One region of the Actinoallomurus sp. CA-150999 genome, then DNA from elsewhere that is predicted to be linked to it. Evidence: riboswitches for the same ligand, from Rfam matches in the RefSeq annotation. Region 1 holds a riboswitch; the other holds the start of a gene.
What was found. A riboswitch is a leader RNA that binds a small molecule or an ion and turns the genes downstream of it on or off. The one in region 1 is predicted to bind thiamine pyrophosphate.
Positions count from the first base shown of each region.

Region 1 (7,891 bases):
CGGCGCCACCGGCGTGACCAGGTACCAATACGCGTGGGGCGACGAGACGGCGGCCGGAGCCGCGGGCGCGCCGTCCGTGGCGGCCGACACCGACGGCACGGCGAAGGTAACTCTTACCGTGCCCTTCACTCAGGATTTCATCTACCGCTTGTACGTATTCAGCTACGACCAGGCGAACAACCAAAGCGTCAACCCCGGAATCTTCGAATTCCGCCTCGCTTCACCCGCAGGCCCGGTGAGCCACTGGAAACTCGACGAGTCGCGTGGCACGGATTTGGTCGATTCTGCTGGCCACAACACCGCGACGCTGTTCGGCGGCACGCCGGGCGTTCCCGGAAGGGTCGATCAGGCGCTCGATCTGAACGGCAACGGTGACCACGCGGCCGCGGCGTCGCCGGCGGTGCACACGGACAAGAGTTTCACCGTTTCCGTCTGGGCGCGGTTGGGCGACGCGACGCACTATTCGACAGCGGTGAGCCAGGCGGGCAGTAAGTTCAGTGGGTTCCAGATCTATTACTCGCCGTCCTATAAGACCTGGGTGTTCGGTCGGCACTCGACCGACGCCGACGGCGCGGTCGAGGTGCCTGTGGTCGCGGACGCGCCCGCCCGGCTGAACAGGTGGACCCACCTCGCCGGGGTTTACGACGCGCCGAGCCGGCAGCTGTCTTTCTATGTCGACGGCGCTCCGCAATCCGGTCGGGCGTCGGTCACCTCGCCGTGGGACGCGACGGGACCGTTGCAGATCGGGAGGGCCCTGGAAAAGAGCGCTTTCCGCAACCCCTTCCACGGCGATCTCGACGACGTCCGAATCTACGACCGTGTCGTGTTTGGAACCGAGCCCGACGGCATCGGGGGCTCGACCGGCGGCATCGCGGACCTGGCGAACCGGCCGGTCGTACGGGAGGGGTACTGGCCCGCCGACGGCGGCTCTGGAACCACCGTGACGGACTCCAGCGGACGCGCCCACGACGCCACGCTCAACGCTGCCGACGCCTGGACCGCCGACGGAAAGGCCGGCGGTGCGCTCGACCTCAACGACGCGAAGAAGGAACACGCCGTGACGACCGGCCCGGTTCTTCGGACGGACAGCGGCTTCACGGTCGCGGCGTGGGTTCGGCTCACCAAGGCTCCCAGCGGCAATGCGACCGCGCTGGCGCAGAACGGCTCGCGTCGCAGCGCATTCCGACTCGGCTATCGGGTGGTCGACGGTACCGGCTATTGGTCGTTCGGAATCTCGGCGGCCGACACCGACGGCGCGACGTCCACTGACACGTACAGCGTGAATCCGGCCATGGTCGACGGGCAGTGGCATCACCTCGCGGGCGTCTACGACCCGGCGGCGAAAAAGGTCCGTCTGTACGTGGACGGCGATCGCGTGGCGCAGACCTTCATCGCAGCGCCGTGGAACGCGGGCGGCCGATTCGACATCGGCGCGGCGAAGGCCAACGGTGCCGCAACCGACTTCTGGCCCGGTGGGATCGATGACGTTCAGGCGTTCACCGGCGTCCTCACCAACGACGAGATCAACGCGATGGGTACCTGAGACCACCGACGCGGAATCAGGCGATCCACCGGGCAGTGGGCTAGGTTTCGCGGTGCCAGGCGCTGTCCAGAACATCCATCGGCCGTGCCGAAGACGGGCAGCCATACCGGTGGCGCGCTAGCGATCGATGGCGAGCCAGGAGGCGAGTGAGCGCAGGTCGTCGGTTGGGCGCGGCTCGGAGTGGGCGATGGCGTGCACGGTCTCTCGGACGAGTGGGTGGTAGCGGACCTGCTGAGGAGCGATCCGCCGAGCGCTCTGCAGCGTGCTGAGAGCGCGACGGCGGTCGCCGTGGTAGAGCCACGCGCGGGCGAGTTCGATGCGGTAGTGGCCGAGGCGGACCGGAGGAAGAAGCGTAGTCAATCCGGTCCGTTCGGCCCGCTCGGCTCGTTCGATGGCGAGCGTGCCCTCCGAGCCTTCGATGGCGGCCGATACCTCATGGATCCCGACGTTGGCAGGTCCGAATTCCATGCCGTAGTGGTTGGCGTCCGGGCGCACGAGTGTGGCGATGCCGCGAGCCTCGGCGAGGTGGTCATCGGCGGTGCGGCGTCGATTCGCCCGTGCCGCGAGGATCGCCGAGCGTAGATGCAACGAGCCGTAGACGCTCAACGTCGCCTCGTCCATCCGGCCTGCGTCGTCGCCGAGGTCGCGGCGGGTGCGCTCCATCAGGGCCAGTCCCTGGTCGTAAGCGCCGACACCGAGCAGAGACGCTCCGCGAGACCAGTTCGTCCGAGCAACCCGGAGATGATCCTGAGACTGCCGTGCTGCCCATTCGATGCGGTCGAGCGTTAGCACCCGCAGGTCGAGGTGGCCGAGCAACTGGCCCAGTGCGGAGACTCCGCCGTACGCCTCGGCGAGCAGGGCGTACAGGCCCGGACGGCTGCGGTCGTCGGCTTCGGCGATGGCGGCGGACAGCTCGTCGAGGAGGGCGGGCAGTGTCTTTCCGAGCTCGAGATAACGTGCTCGACGGCCGAGCAGTGAGACATGCGCGACCTCCCGTCGGAGATCCTCGACTGGCCGAGGTAGCGCGTCGAGGTCGGCCGGCAGGTCGTACGTGAGCAGCGCGCGGCGAAGCGGGTGGATTGTCGCCTGCAACTGATCCGCACGACTCTGAGGGTCGTCGTACGGCTGGCCGGTGATCCGGGTGATCTCGACTCCGAGCGCCCGCGCGACCGCCGCGATGAACGCAGGTGATGCGGCGACATGGCCGGCTTCGACTTTTGTCAGCAAGCTGTAGGAAATATGGGCATTATGTGCGAGCCGACGGCCGGTAATCCCTCGCATTTTTCGGAGGGCAGCGACTCTGCTTCCGACGCGGTCATCGTCCTGCATGGTGCGGCCTTCATTCCGGAACGATTTCAAAGGTCTTTGAAACTACGGACCAGTGCTCTTGTCACAAGCTTGCTCACCGACGGCGACGCCCGGCAACCGATTCGGGGGATCGTCCCAGGGCAGATGTGGAGGAGCACGGACGAATGGCGGCAGTGATCATTGGAACCCTGGAGGTTCCGGCCATGGCCCGGGAAGTGCGGAACGTACGACGCTGGCTGCGTGACGTCCTTCCCAGCGAGTACCGGGCGCTCGCGGACGACATCGTCCTGCTGGGTGTCGAACTCGTCACCAACGCCCTCAGGCACTCGGACTCGGCCGTACTCGACTCCGCCGGACACCCGGGGCGCATCACGGTCGCCGTGTTAACTCAGCGTCAGGCGCTCCGCGTGACGGTGTCGGACGCGGGGTCGTCGTGCGGCGTCCCGAGAATGATCGATCGCGGACCAGGGGCGGAGACCGGCCGGGGGCTCCGAATGCTGGATGTTCTCACCGGAGGTCGGTGGGGGGTGTCCGGCGATCAACGCGGCCGTACGGTGTGGTTCGAGGTCTCACTCCCGTAGACGCGGAGTACGGCATTTCACGGTTCCGTATGTGGCGGGGTTACGGGCGCTGAAGGTCTTGCTCCATCTGTCACCGATCACCTGGTGGCGGATTCGCGTTCTTCTGGCATGCTTGTCCGCATGATCGAGAGAATCGAGTCCACCGTCCGCCGGTGAGCGAGACGGCCGGGCGTGGACCGCTCGGAGACCAGCTGAGCCTGTACGACCATGCGCTACGGCTCCATCATTTGAATCCCGAGGCTCCACTGCCTCGTGACGGCGAGCCGTACCCCGACGACGAACAGCATCGACGAAAGTCGCCTTCCTGCGATGACCCGCGTCGGCGAGGCATGGATGCTGCGGCCACCCTGGATGCTTACTTCGCACGCGCGGAGGCCGGCCCCGGCGAGCTGACCTGGGCCTTCCACGAGATAGACGTCCCGATTCACCGCAATGAGCACATCGCCGCGGCGGCGCTGCGGGCCGACCGTGAGAGGGTTCAGGAGACGGGGCGATGGTTGGTTCGGAACAGCCCTGATCGCTGCTCTGTCCTGATCGGACTGGCGCTGCTGGCCACCGGCTGGGCGGATGACGACATCGAGCTGATCCGGATCATCGGCCTGCTCACCGACAAGTTCAGCCCGCTCGCCGCCGATGCGTTGAAACGTCGCAGAGACGGCACAGACGCATTGCTCTGGCTCGCCCAACGAGCCGCGGGCTGGGGACGGGTCTATCTCGTCGAAGCACTCTGTACGGCGGGCGTTCGCCGAGCCCGGTCCTGGCTGCTGCGGCAGGCGTGCGACGGCGACTACCTCAACGGCTACTTCGCGGGCAAGGTCGCGACGGCGGCTCATCTCCACGAAGCGATCACTTCGCCCGACGCGGACGACGAATTGATCGATCACTCCGGCCGCCTGCTCGGAATCATGGCTGACTGTGGCGGGATGGGGATGACCTGGGAGGGCTACCCTCCGATCCGCATCGTTCTGAATGCCTATGTCGGTCACCTCGTCGGCCAGACACCGAATCTGGATCGCTATCTCGCTGCCGCAGGCATCGCCGACCATCTTGCCCAGGCATCGCCCGATCGCCTTGCCATGACTCCAGACCATCGAGAACGGCTGGTCGACCGATACCTCGCCGTACTGCGACGCGCCGAATGGAGCGAAGCCGCACAGGCCGGGTTCGACCCCGCCAATGATTTCTTCGCCTGGTTCGCTCGAACGGTCGGATACCGACTCCGGTTGCCTGTTTTCCGCGAATCGGATGTCGACGAGTGATCCAACGAGTTCGGCGAGGAACTACTTGAGCCACTGGGCGGTGGGCCAGGTTTCGCGGCGCCAGGCGCTGTCCCAGAACATCCACTCGTACTCGGTGGCGCGGAAGAAGGCGCGGGCCATGCCCTCTCGCGTGGCCGCGTCGGTCGTCGCCGCCAGGCGGTCGGTGATGGCCTTCGCGCGTTCGGTCGATTCGGCGAAGGCCGGGTCGGAGTAGGTCGCGATCCAGGCGCGGTAGGGGTGGTTCTCGACACCGGCCGTGTTCTCGAGCAGGGCCGTGCCGACGTCCTGGTAGACCCAGAAGCACGGCAGCACGGCCGCCGCGAGCACCGGGTACGGGTCGGCGAGGGCCGTCGCCTGCAGGAACGACGAGTAACCGAGGCAGGTCGGGGAGGTGTCGATGCCCGCCAGGTCGTCGGCGGTCAGGCCGAACTCCTCGATGTAGCCGGCGTGCAGCGTACGCTCCGCCGCCAGCGCGGCGTGCGCGCTCTCGGCGAAGAAGACCGCGTCGTCGGTGTCGGTGGCCCGCGCGGACGCGACCGCGAGTGCCCGGGAGAACGCCTCCAGATAGCGGGCGTCTTGCACGATGTAGAATGCGAACCGTTCACGGTCGAGCGTGCCGGCGCTGAGTGCGGTGTTGAACGGGTGCTCGTGGATCGCGCGGATCAGGCGGGCCGAGCGCTTCCACACGTCGTCGCAGAACATCGGGTCCTCTCAGCGGTCACCGGACGGCGAGGCGAGGACGTTCGAGCAACACCAGGAAGCTCTGGTCACTGGTGACGTCCCTTCGCTAGTCCTAGCTAGATCAGGTTCGACGGGTGTGATCTCAGCCCGGATTCGCCCCGGGCACCCCGCGTCACCGCCGACCGTAACAACAACCGGCTGGACATGACCACCCGCCGCTGCCACCTTGCGGGTCGGGCGTCACACGGATAGCGCCCGAGGGCGGTCGTCCTCAGAGGGCCTTCCTGTACCAGTCGTCACCGTCCGCGACTGCCCGGCGCTCGAGGTAGTCCTGCAGCGATCGGGCGGCCCATAGGCGTTCGTCGGTCTCGTGGTCCCACACGAACAGGTCGTCGGGTCGTCCCGCCGGGACCCGGACGTACGCGAACCGATCTCCGCCGCCGTTGTCCCCTATGAACATGAGCTGGTCGAACGACATGTACAGCTGGGCGAAGTCGGCGCTCTCCCGGAATTCGGTGTTCTGCTCGATGATCTCCTGCACCGACCACACCAGGCAGGACCCGTAGTCGGCCCGCACACCGTCGGTCTCCCGCAGCAGCCGTCGCAGCTCCTCCGGAGCCGGCTGCCCCAGCCGCCGCTCGATCTGATCGATGCCCGCGTCGGACGCGGGATCGGCGAACTCGGCATCGTCGTACAGCCGCTCGATCAGGTCTCGCCACATCCCAGGCTCTCTCGCCGTCTGCAGGAATCGGAGCCTAGCGCGGCAGGTCGATCCGGTACTGGATGAAGCCGCGGTTCTCCGCCACCTTGTCGTACAGGCGCCGCGCCGTGGCGTTCGACTCGTGGGTGTGCCAGTACACGCGGGCGCAGTCGTGGGCCTTGGCCCAGTCGGTCACGGCCGCGATCAGGGCACGTCCCACGCCCATTCCCCGGGCCTCCGGCGCGGTGAACAGGTCCTGCAGGTAGCAGACGTCGGCGTCGGGAATCGACGTGCTGGCGTGAGGGAGGAAGTGCACGATGCCGATGAGCCGGCCGTCCAGCGTCGCGCCGAGGGCGTGCATGCGCGTGTCCGCCAGGAACTCGCGCCACGCCTGCTCGTACATCTCGGCGGGTTCCACGCGCTCGTAGAAGTCGATGTAGCCGCGGAACAGGTCCTCCCAGGCGGCCCTGTCGGACGGAACGAGTTTGCGGATGGTGATCATCGGTCTCCTGTCAGGTCGAGCGGGCCGGAGGTCGACGGACGCTTCCCGCGTACGGCCGGCGACGCGGACAGGCCCAGGCGTCCGAGCGTAAGGACGAGCGGTCTGCCGGAACACGGCCACTTCACGACGAAAGAGAAGAACCAATATTGCCGGTGCGGCGGACGGCGAGGGCGATCGCGCCGAGAAGTTCGGCGTGGTTCTCCAGGGCCCCGGTTGTCACGGTCACCGCCCGCGCCACCCCCGGCTGGGCGTAGCGCGTGATCATTTCGCGGATGCCGTCGGCGAGCACGCCGTTCGGCAGGCCGAGTTCGCCGCCGACGATGATCACCTCGGGGTTGAGCACGTTGCACATGTCGGCCAGCGTCCGGCCGATGGTGCGTCCTGCGTCGCCGACGACGCGGACGGCTCCCGAGTCTCCCGCCTCCAGCAGCCGGATCACGTCGGCGATGGTGAGCGGATCCGCGTGCATCGGCTGGAGGGCGGCGATGATGTTCGGCGTCGAGACCAGGGTCTCCAGGCAGCCGCGGCTGCCGCACCGGCACAGCAGACCGTTCGCCTCGACCTGCACGTGGCCCAGTTCGCCCGCGTAGCCGCTGACGCCCCGGTACAGGCGTCCATCGAAGATCAGCCCGGCGCCGACGCCGGTCGAGACCTTGACGAACACCAGGTCGCGTACGCCGGCGCCCGCTCCGTAGGTCAGCTCGCCGATGGCGCCGAGGTTGACGGCGTTCTCCGTGAACACCGGCCGATGGACACGCTCTTCGAGGCCGGCTGCGGGATCCAGGTCGACCCATCCGGGCAGGATGTTGTTGACCAGCACGCGGCCGGTGCGCCGGTCGAGCGGGGCGGGCAGGCCGAGGACGACGTTGTCGATGTCCTCTCTCGGATGGCCGATTTCGCGCAATATTCCGCTCAATTCACTGGCAGCGGTGTCGAGGGCCGCGCCCACGGAGATGTCCACCGCGAGCCGTACGTGGCGCTCGGCGGCGACGTCGCCCGACAACGTGGCCACCGCGACCCGGAGGTCGCCGTGCCCGAAGGCCATGCCGGCGACGAGGCCCGCCGACTCGGTCAGCGCCAGCCGGGCGGGCGGCCGGCCCGGACCCGTCCCGGCTTTCTCGGCTGCGGGCAACTCGCGCAGGACGCCGTCGTCGATGAGCCGCGCGACCAGCACGGCCACGGTCGCGCGCGACAGCTCGGTCATCCGCTCGAGATCCGCCCGGGTGACCGATCCGCGCTCACGCACCGCCGCGACTACGCGGTCGAGGTTGTAGGCGCGGTGCGATCGAGACCTGGCTGCGCTCATGGCGCCCCCTA
Region 1 is NZ_CP192063.1:4,608,402-4,616,292, forward strand. It holds gene ACQP2O_RS21535 (LamG domain-containing protein) at 1-1,543, shown strand, start outside; gene ACQP2O_RS21540 (helix-turn-helix domain-containing protein) at 1,661-2,872, opposite strand; gene ACQP2O_RS21545 (ATP-binding protein) at 3,016-3,432, shown strand; gene ACQP2O_RS21550 (hypothetical protein) at 3,585-4,691, shown strand; gene ACQP2O_RS21555 (TenA family protein) at 4,713-5,393, opposite strand; TPP riboswitch at 5,454-5,552, opposite strand; gene ACQP2O_RS21560 (SMI1/KNR4 family protein) at 5,644-6,093, opposite strand; gene ACQP2O_RS21565 (N-acetyltransferase family protein) at 6,128-6,574, opposite strand; gene ACQP2O_RS21570 (ROK family protein) at 6,696-7,880, opposite strand.

Region 2 (7,891 bases), 4.5 Mb from region 1:
TGCTGTACATCCTGGTCGCCAAGGTCGACTGGTGGGCCGTGGCGCTCGTCGCGCTGGGGTCGATGGTCGGCGGCTACCTGGGCGCGCGCCTGGGACGCCGGCTCCCGACGCCGATCCTGCGCGGCGTGATCGTCTGCGTGGGCGTGGTGGCGATCGTCAAACTCGTCTCCGGTTGACCACGCACCGATGCCCTGTACGGACGCCTCGCCCGTACGGGGCATCGGTGATCATTGCTTCAGGCCATAGGCGTCAGGGGCGCTGGCCCGGCCGATCGACGATCGTCGGGGTGGCGTGCGTCTCGAGGTTGATGATGGCGCCCTTCTTGATCGTCGACCTGCCGTCCAGGGCCGTGGACGCGTGGTCCTTGACGGCGATGTCGCGCTCGCCCAGATACGCGTACGTCTTGGGATCGATCAAGATTTCCACGAACAGGTAGCCATTCTCGACGCGTCCCACCGCGATGGCCGGGCGTCCCTCCAGGTCGACGGTGTTCTTTCGCAGAGTGACACCGGAGATGCGGGCGATCGCTCGGTAGATCGCCGCCACGACCTTGGGCGGTGCCACGCCGTTCCGCAGGATCGCGCAGTACTGGCCGTAGAGCGCGGCCGCCCGCTCCTTCGCGTTCCTCGGCTTCATACCGCCGATGAACTCGTGGGAGGCGACGTAGGCGTCGAGGGCGGCCGGGTCCGTCGGCAGGGCGGCGAGCAGCGGATAGTTGTGCTTCCAGAGCTGATTGCCGTTCTCGATCCGGAGCTTCCCGTCGCCGTACTGGCCCTCCTGCGTCCGGGCGATCTGTGTGCCGTCGGCACGCCACCACGTGCGCTCGACGAACTTCACGAGCGGCGTCTTCGGGGTGTTCACGTGGGTTCCGATCGCGGGAAAGCGCTGGTGGGACTCCACGTAGATCCATTGGTCCGGGCGGGGCGCGAACGGCCGGGAGTCCGCGGCGCTGGCCGCGCGCTTCAGCAGGTCCTCGGCGTTGGCCACCGGGCCGGCGGGGATGATGGGGATCACCGGGCGCGGATGGCCGTGACCATCGGTGCCGCCGACGTTCTGCGCGATCGTGACGCTGGCGGCGATCGTGACCGCGAGGGCGCCGACGATGACCAGCCGGACACCCGTACGGGGCATCCGGAACGGCCGGCGCGACGGCCTCGTCGCCGGGACGCCCTGGGCGGCGGCGAGGAGGCGGCGGCGGCCTTCGATCACCGCGGTGGGGGCGGGCGGCGGGACTTCGGCGCACATGCGCTCGAGCTCGTTCATGGGTGAACTCCTTCGCCGACGATTCGGGGGTCGGTGCCGCCGAGCGCGTCGCGGGTCTTCTTCCGGGCCCGATTGAGCCGGGAGTGGACGGTGCCCTTGGCGATGCCGAGGGCGGAGGCGATCTCGTCGGCGGACAGGCCGCCGGCGGCGGTGAGCAGCAGGACGTCGCGCTGCCCGCGCGGCAGCCTGGCGAGCGCCGCCGCGAGTTCGCGGCGCATGCCCTGCGCGCTGACGCGCTCGGTGACGCGCTCGCTGGGGGACTCGACCGCCGGGTCGACGCCGGTCTTGGCGATGAGCCGCCAGAAGCGGTCCTCCGCCCGGTGGTGCCGTCCGACCAGGTGGGTGGCGATGCCGTAGAGCCAGGGCCGGGCGTTCGAGAACGCCGGGTCGTAGCGGGCCCGCTGCCGGAAGGCGATCAGGAACGTCTCGGCCATCAGATCGTCGGCCTCGTCGCGGCCGAGCCGCCGGGCGAGGTACCGGTGGATCGTCGCGTGATGCCGGTCGTACAGGGCCGCGAACCGCTCCGGTTCGCGCAGCGAGGCCTCGATCACCTCGGCGTCCGTCTCGGCGCTCACGGGCTTCTCGTCTCGGTCATGCGACCCTCTCGGGTGGGGGATGTCACCTGTTGTTGCCGCGGCCGGTGACGCCGCTTCCCCGAGCGTCGCGTACGGGACGGATCAGCTCCTCCGGCGGCCCTTCTCCCGGCGTGCGGCGCGCCCTCCGGGCAGGGGGCTGCGCTCAGGACGGAGGTGCGGGGCCGGATCCTGGCCATTGACGACGGTGGGCTCGGCGGGCGGTTCGATGCCGGTGGCGCGCCGGAGGAGGGCCCACAGGTGCCCGTTGACGTCGGCGGCGCGTTCGAGGGTCAGCAGGTGCCCGGCGCCGGGGATCACCGCGAGCTCGGCGCCGGGGATCTCCGCGACGAGGGCCTCGGCGTGCCGTACGGGCGTGATCAGGTCCCGGTCGCCGACCATGACGAGCACGGGCACGCGCCCGAGCGCGGGCAGCGCGGCCCGCTTGTCGTACGCGATGAGCTCCTTGTAGAAGTCGGCGATCACCTCGATGGGGACGGAGGCCATCAGCCGGGTGGTGACCTCGGCGACCTCCTTCGACACGCGGGCGCCGAAGAGGTACGACCGGGTCAGGAGGAAGGACATCCCGCCGAGCGGCCGCCGGGCGGCGTCCACCAGCCGGGCCTGGTGGCGGAGCGTGCCCAGTGTGACGGGGACCATGCGGTGCAGCACACGGGCCGTGCGCTCCGGCAACCCGATCGTCACGGAGGACAGGCCGCCGGAGGAGGTCGCGGCGAGGAGCACGCCGACGATCCGCTCGCCGAACAGCTCCGGGTGCGCCTCGGCGAGCCCCAGGATCGCCATGCCGCCCATCGAGTGGCCGACCAGGACGACCGGCCCCTCCCGTGCGGCCGCCTCGAGCACCGAGTACAGATCGCGGCCCAGTTGGTCGATGGTGGCGTTCGGCGGATCCCCCCAGCCGGATCGGCCGTGCCCGCGGAGGTCCCAGAGCACGGCGCGGGCCCGGCCGGCCAGCGCGTCCCGCTGGACGTGCCAGCTGGTGGAGTTGAGCAGGAACCCGTGGCAGAAGACGACGGTCACCCTGGCCTCGGCGGCCTCCTGTACCTCGACGTGCAGCCGGACGCCGTCATCGGCGGTGACCGTCGGCGTCCGGAGATCCGGCGGCCCCGCGTTCGGCCCCGCCCCGTCAGGAGATACGTTCGGCCACCAGGTGTGCCTGCCCAGCACCTTGGTGATTTCCGTGAACGACATGGCCACCTCCGCCCGTTGCCGCTCCCAGCTCTTTACGGTGGCCCCTAACAACAGTTTCGGTCATGGTGAAGGCATCGTCAAAGCGAGGGGCCGGATCGACGGAGCTCACGGCGTTGATGGCGGCGCCGTGGGGCGGCCCTCCGGCCATTCATCCGGTACGGGGCCTGCCACGGCGAGCCGTCCGTCCTCCTCCTCGGTGACGGTGGTGCCGAACGCCGCGCAGGCGGCGGCGAACCGCTTGTGGATCCAGGCGTGGTCGGCACCGGTGGCGAGACGGGTACGGGCGTACTCGAGCGTCAGCGGGACGGCGGTCAGCCGGGCGATCCGACGCCCCTCCAGTTTCACGTGGAACATGAGACCCAGATCGTTCCGCAATACCGGGTCCACGGCGTAGTCGTCGATGAGGTCGCCGAGGTCGTACAGGACGCGGCCGCCCACGCCGTGGAAGACATGCGCGGAGTGCCCGGCGACCAGCGTCGCCCCGGCGTCGACCAGCGCCCGCGCCGCCGTCCGTACGTAGCGAAGGGGCTCGGTGGTCATGTTCGGGCCCCAGTGCGCCAGCACGAGCACGAGGACCCCGTCGGCGGCCAGCGCGTGGATCCGGTCGGTGAGCCAGGCCGGGACCTCGCGGCGCAGGTCGGCGTACGCGACCCCGGGGCGGTCGCCGGCGGCGAAGTCGGACGGATGGTCGGTGACGCCGAGGACGGCCACGCGGGCGTCCCCGAGGTGGAAGAGGGCGGGTTCGCGCGCCCGCGGCAGGTCGGGTCCCGCGCCGACGGCCCGGATGCCCGCGTGGGTCAGGTGCGCGAGCGTGTCCGTCAGAGCCTCGTGGCCGTAGTCCAGTGCGTGGTTGTTGGCCAGCGTCACGCCGTCGATCCCCAGGTCTGTGAGGGTGTCGACGGCTCGCGGCGGGGCGCGGAAGTGGAACGGTTTACCGGGGGCCGGCCAGGGGTGGCCGCGCGCGGAAATACAGCACTCGAGGTTGATCAGCGACAGGTCGGCGGAGCGGAACGTCCGCCGCACCTCGTCGGCGAACAGCCCGTACGGGCCCGACGCGGCGATTCGCTCCGCGACCCCGCGTCCCAGCATCGTGTCGCCGCCCAGGGCGACGGTGATGGCCACGCCGGACTCCCCCTATCAGGATCGCCGTGCGGGCCGCGCCCGGCCAAGGGCCGAAGGTCCCGCCCGACGATCGAGGCGCAGTTCTCCCGAGCGGCCCGGCCGCGATGTTCTCCGGGCGGCCTTGCGGCGATCGTCCACAGCCTGTGGACGGAGCCGTACCCTGGGACCATGCCGGAGCTGCCGGAGGTGGAGTCCCTCGCCGCCTTCCTGCGCGAGCACGCCGTCGGGCGGGCGATCGCGCGGATCGACGTGGCCGCCATCTCGTCGTTGAAGACGTACGATCCGCCGATCACCGCGCTGAACGGCCTGACCGTCACCGGGGTCGCACGCCACGGTAAGTTCATCGACCTGGACGTCGACGGCCTGCACCTGGTCTTCCACCTGTCTCGCGCGGGCTGGCTGCGCTGGAAGGACGCGTTGCCGCCGGCGCCGCCCCGGCCGGGCAAGGGCCCGCTGGCCCTCCGGGTGCACCTCGACGACGGATCCGGGTTCGACCTGACCGAGGCGGGCACCCAGAAGCGGCTCGCGGTCTACGTCGTGCGCGACGCCGCGGAGGTCCCAGGTGTCGCCTCGCTCGGCCCGGACCCGCTCGCCGACGGTTTCACCGCGGACACGCTGAAGGGCATCCTCGACGGCCGGCGCACCCAGATCAAGGGACTGCTGCGCGACCAGAGCGTGATCGCCGGCATCGGCAACGCCTACTCCGACGAGGTCCTGCACGTGGCGCGGATGTCGCCGTTCAAGCTGGCGGCGAGCTTCACGGACGAGGACGTCGCGACGCTGTACGACGCGATCGTCCGTACGCTCGGCGATGCCGTCGAGCGCTCCCGCGGCCTGGCGGCCAAGGACCTCAAGGGCGAGAAGAAGGAGGGCCTGCGGGTGCACGGCCGGGCAGGTCAGAAGTGCCCGGTGTGCGGCGACACGATCAAAGAGGTGTCGTTCGCGGACTCCGCCCTGCAGTACTGCCCGACCTGCCAGACGGGCGGCAAGCCCCTGGCCGACCGCCGGATGTCCCGCCTGCTCAAGTAGGCCGCGCGCGGCGAGCGGCAGCACGTCATCGCCGGAGCCGGGCACCTCGTGTCAGGGGGTTGATTGAAGCTGAAAATCGTTCAACCTCAATGAACACGCCTGACAACACCCCCTCGGCCCGCCTCGGGCGATGCGCCTGCCGATCCACGATCCCAGACTCCTCAGCGGGCTGCCGGACCGTACGTCAGCGCGTGGCCGCCGCCCTCGCGGGCCGACGTCGACCGTGTCAGCGGACGGCCGCGGCCCTGCCGGAGCGTCGGAGGTCCGTGCTCAGCGGACCGGCGGGTGCGGACCGAACAGCACGCCCAGGGTGCCCCACCGCTTGATCTCGCAGCCGTTCTTGCGGCTGAACGTCGAGTCGACCTTCTTGCCGTTCCAGGTGCCCGTGACCGTGGCGGTCTCGGGGCCGCCGTAGATCTGGGTGCACATCACGTTCTTCGGCGTCGGGGCGAACGGGTCCTGGCCCGCCGCGCCCGCCGCGGTGAGCGCAGCGCACGCCTCCTTGGCCTTGGCCAGGTCGCCGCCGACAGGGTCGCAGGTGAGCGTCCGCGTCTTGGCCTGCGCCGTCTGCGAGTCGCGCACGGTGATGGTCAGCCGGGTCTTTCCCGCCCGCCCCGGCGCCGATGATCCAGGGGTGGACGGCCCGCTCGGCTTGACCGTCGCGTTGTCCTGCCCGCTGCCGCAACCGCCCAGCAACAGGGCGGCGGCGATGCCGGGGATGGCGACGGCCGCTGGTCCCAGTCTGGTTAGAGATTGCCTCATGACGATTCGACGCCGGGCGCCGGCTCGTGGTTCCGTTGACTTGTGAATGCCTTCAGGGACCAGGTTCCCGCCGTTGAGGTCGCCAAGGTTCCGGACGACGCATACCTCCTGGACGTGCGCGAACTGGACGAATGGCAGGCCGGGCACGCGCCTCGCGCGATCCACATCCCCCTCAGCCAGCTCGGCGCCCGCGCGTCCGAGGTGCCCACCGGCGAGGACGTCTTCGTCATCTGCCGGTCGGGGGCCCGGTCGGCGTCGGTGGTCATGGCGTTCAACAACGCCGGCTGGAAGACCGCGAACGTCTCGGGCGGCATGCACGCCTGGGTGGCGGCGGGCCGTCCGATGGTCAGTGAATCGGGCAGCGAGCCATACGTCGCCTGACGAGGTACATTAACGGCGGAAAAGTTCAGACCTCGCGGGAGCTCGGGCGACGACCGGGCTGAGAGGGCGGCTACGCACGTGCCGCCGACCGCTCGAACCTGACCGGGTAATGCCGGCGTAGGGAGTGTGCCTTGAGCACTGCCGTCGACGAACGTCCTCTCGACAACGAGGCCCCGTACACCCTCGACCAGCCCGCCCCCAAGGTCCTCAGCTTCTGGGACCAGAGCGCCTTCTGGGCCAACCTGGGCGTGAGCCTTCTCGCCTTCTCCGGCGCCTACTCGGTGCTCGCGCCGGACGCCCAGGGCAACCCCCGGCTGCCCATCGTCGCCGGGATCGTGGCAATGATCGTCGGCACCGTGATCGGCGGGATCATGCTCGGGCTGGCGGCCGTGTCGGGCACCCGCGCCGGCGTCCCGGCGATGATGATGCTGCGCGGCCTGTTCGGCACGCGCCTCTCGTACATCCCCACCGTGATGAACATCCTGCAGATGATCGGCTGGGGAACCTTCGAGCTGGTCACGATCGCGGGTGCGGCCAAGGAACTCTTCGGTGGCGGCCCGCACTGGGCGTACGTCATCGTCGCCGGCGTGATCACGACCGTGCTGACCATTTGGCCGCTCGGCTCCGTCCGGGTCCTGCGCCGGTACGTCACCGCGGCGGTCGTCCTGGCCCTCGCCTACTTCTACGTGCAGCTCGTCCGCCAGCCCCTGCCGAACCTCACCCACGGGTCGTGGAGCCACTTCTGGATCGGCGCGGACGCCGCGCTGGCCGTCTCCATCTCCTGGGTGCCCATGGCGGCCGACTACACGCGGCACTCCCGCTCCGAGCGGGCGGCGTTCGGTGCCGCGAGCGTGGCGTACGGGCTGACGCAGGTCGTCGCGTACGTCCTGGGCCTGCTGGCGCTCGCCCTGGTCGCCGGCGACTCGTCCAAGGTGTTCGGCCCGTTCCAGCACGTCGCCCTCGGCACGCTGTTCTTCGCCGTGTTCGTCCTGCGTGAGGTCGACCAGTCGTTCGCGAACGTCTACTCGACCGCGGTTTCGATCCAGAACCTCGTGCCCCGCGTGGACCGGCGGCTGCTCACCATCGCGCTGGGCGCCCTGACGACGCTGCTCGCCCTCGTCCTGAACATGAACAACTACTCGGGCTTCCTCACGCTGATCGGGTCGGTGTTCGTACCGATGCTCGGCGTGCTGGCCGTGGACTTCTTCTGCTTCACCGGACGGCGTGGCTGGGACGTCTCCGGCCGGGCGCCCGCCCGCTGGGGGATGGTCGTCGCGTGGGCGGCGGGCATCGCGACGTACCAGCTCATCAACCCCGGTCAGGTCGGATGGTGGTCGCGGATGTGGACGCACGTGCAGAGCACGCTGCACTTCACTCCGGCGGACTGGATGAGCGCCTCGCTCCTGTCCTTCGCCGTCGCGGCGGCGGTCACCGGCGCCATCGGCCTCATTCGCCGATGACCGGGAGGTCGGTCGGGGTTGGTTGGTTGGGGAAGAAGAGCCCCAATCGCACGTCACGGCGTCGTCGCGCCCGTCATGATGGGGATACGG
Region 2 is NZ_CP192063.1:100,063-107,953, forward strand. It holds gene ACQP2O_RS00520 (sulfite exporter TauE/SafE family protein) at 1-176, shown strand, start outside; gene ACQP2O_RS00525 (CU044_5270 family protein) at 250-1,263, opposite strand; gene ACQP2O_RS00530 (RNA polymerase sigma factor) at 1,260-1,838, opposite strand; gene ACQP2O_RS00535 (alpha/beta fold hydrolase) at 1,941-3,047, opposite strand; gene ACQP2O_RS00540 (CapA family protein) at 3,153-4,169, opposite strand; gene ACQP2O_RS00545 (Fpg/Nei family DNA glycosylase) at 4,338-5,198, shown strand; gene ACQP2O_RS00550 (SSI family serine proteinase inhibitor) at 5,469-5,960, opposite strand; gene ACQP2O_RS00555 (rhodanese-like domain-containing protein) at 6,003-6,341, shown strand; TPP riboswitch at 6,366-6,482, shown strand; gene ACQP2O_RS00560 (purine-cytosine permease family protein) at 6,473-7,801, shown strand.
Region 2: it holds a riboswitch for thiamine pyrophosphate, as region 1 does, so the genes downstream of both, ACQP2O_RS00560 (purine-cytosine permease family protein) here and ACQP2O_RS21555 (TenA family protein) in region 1, are expected to answer to the same signal.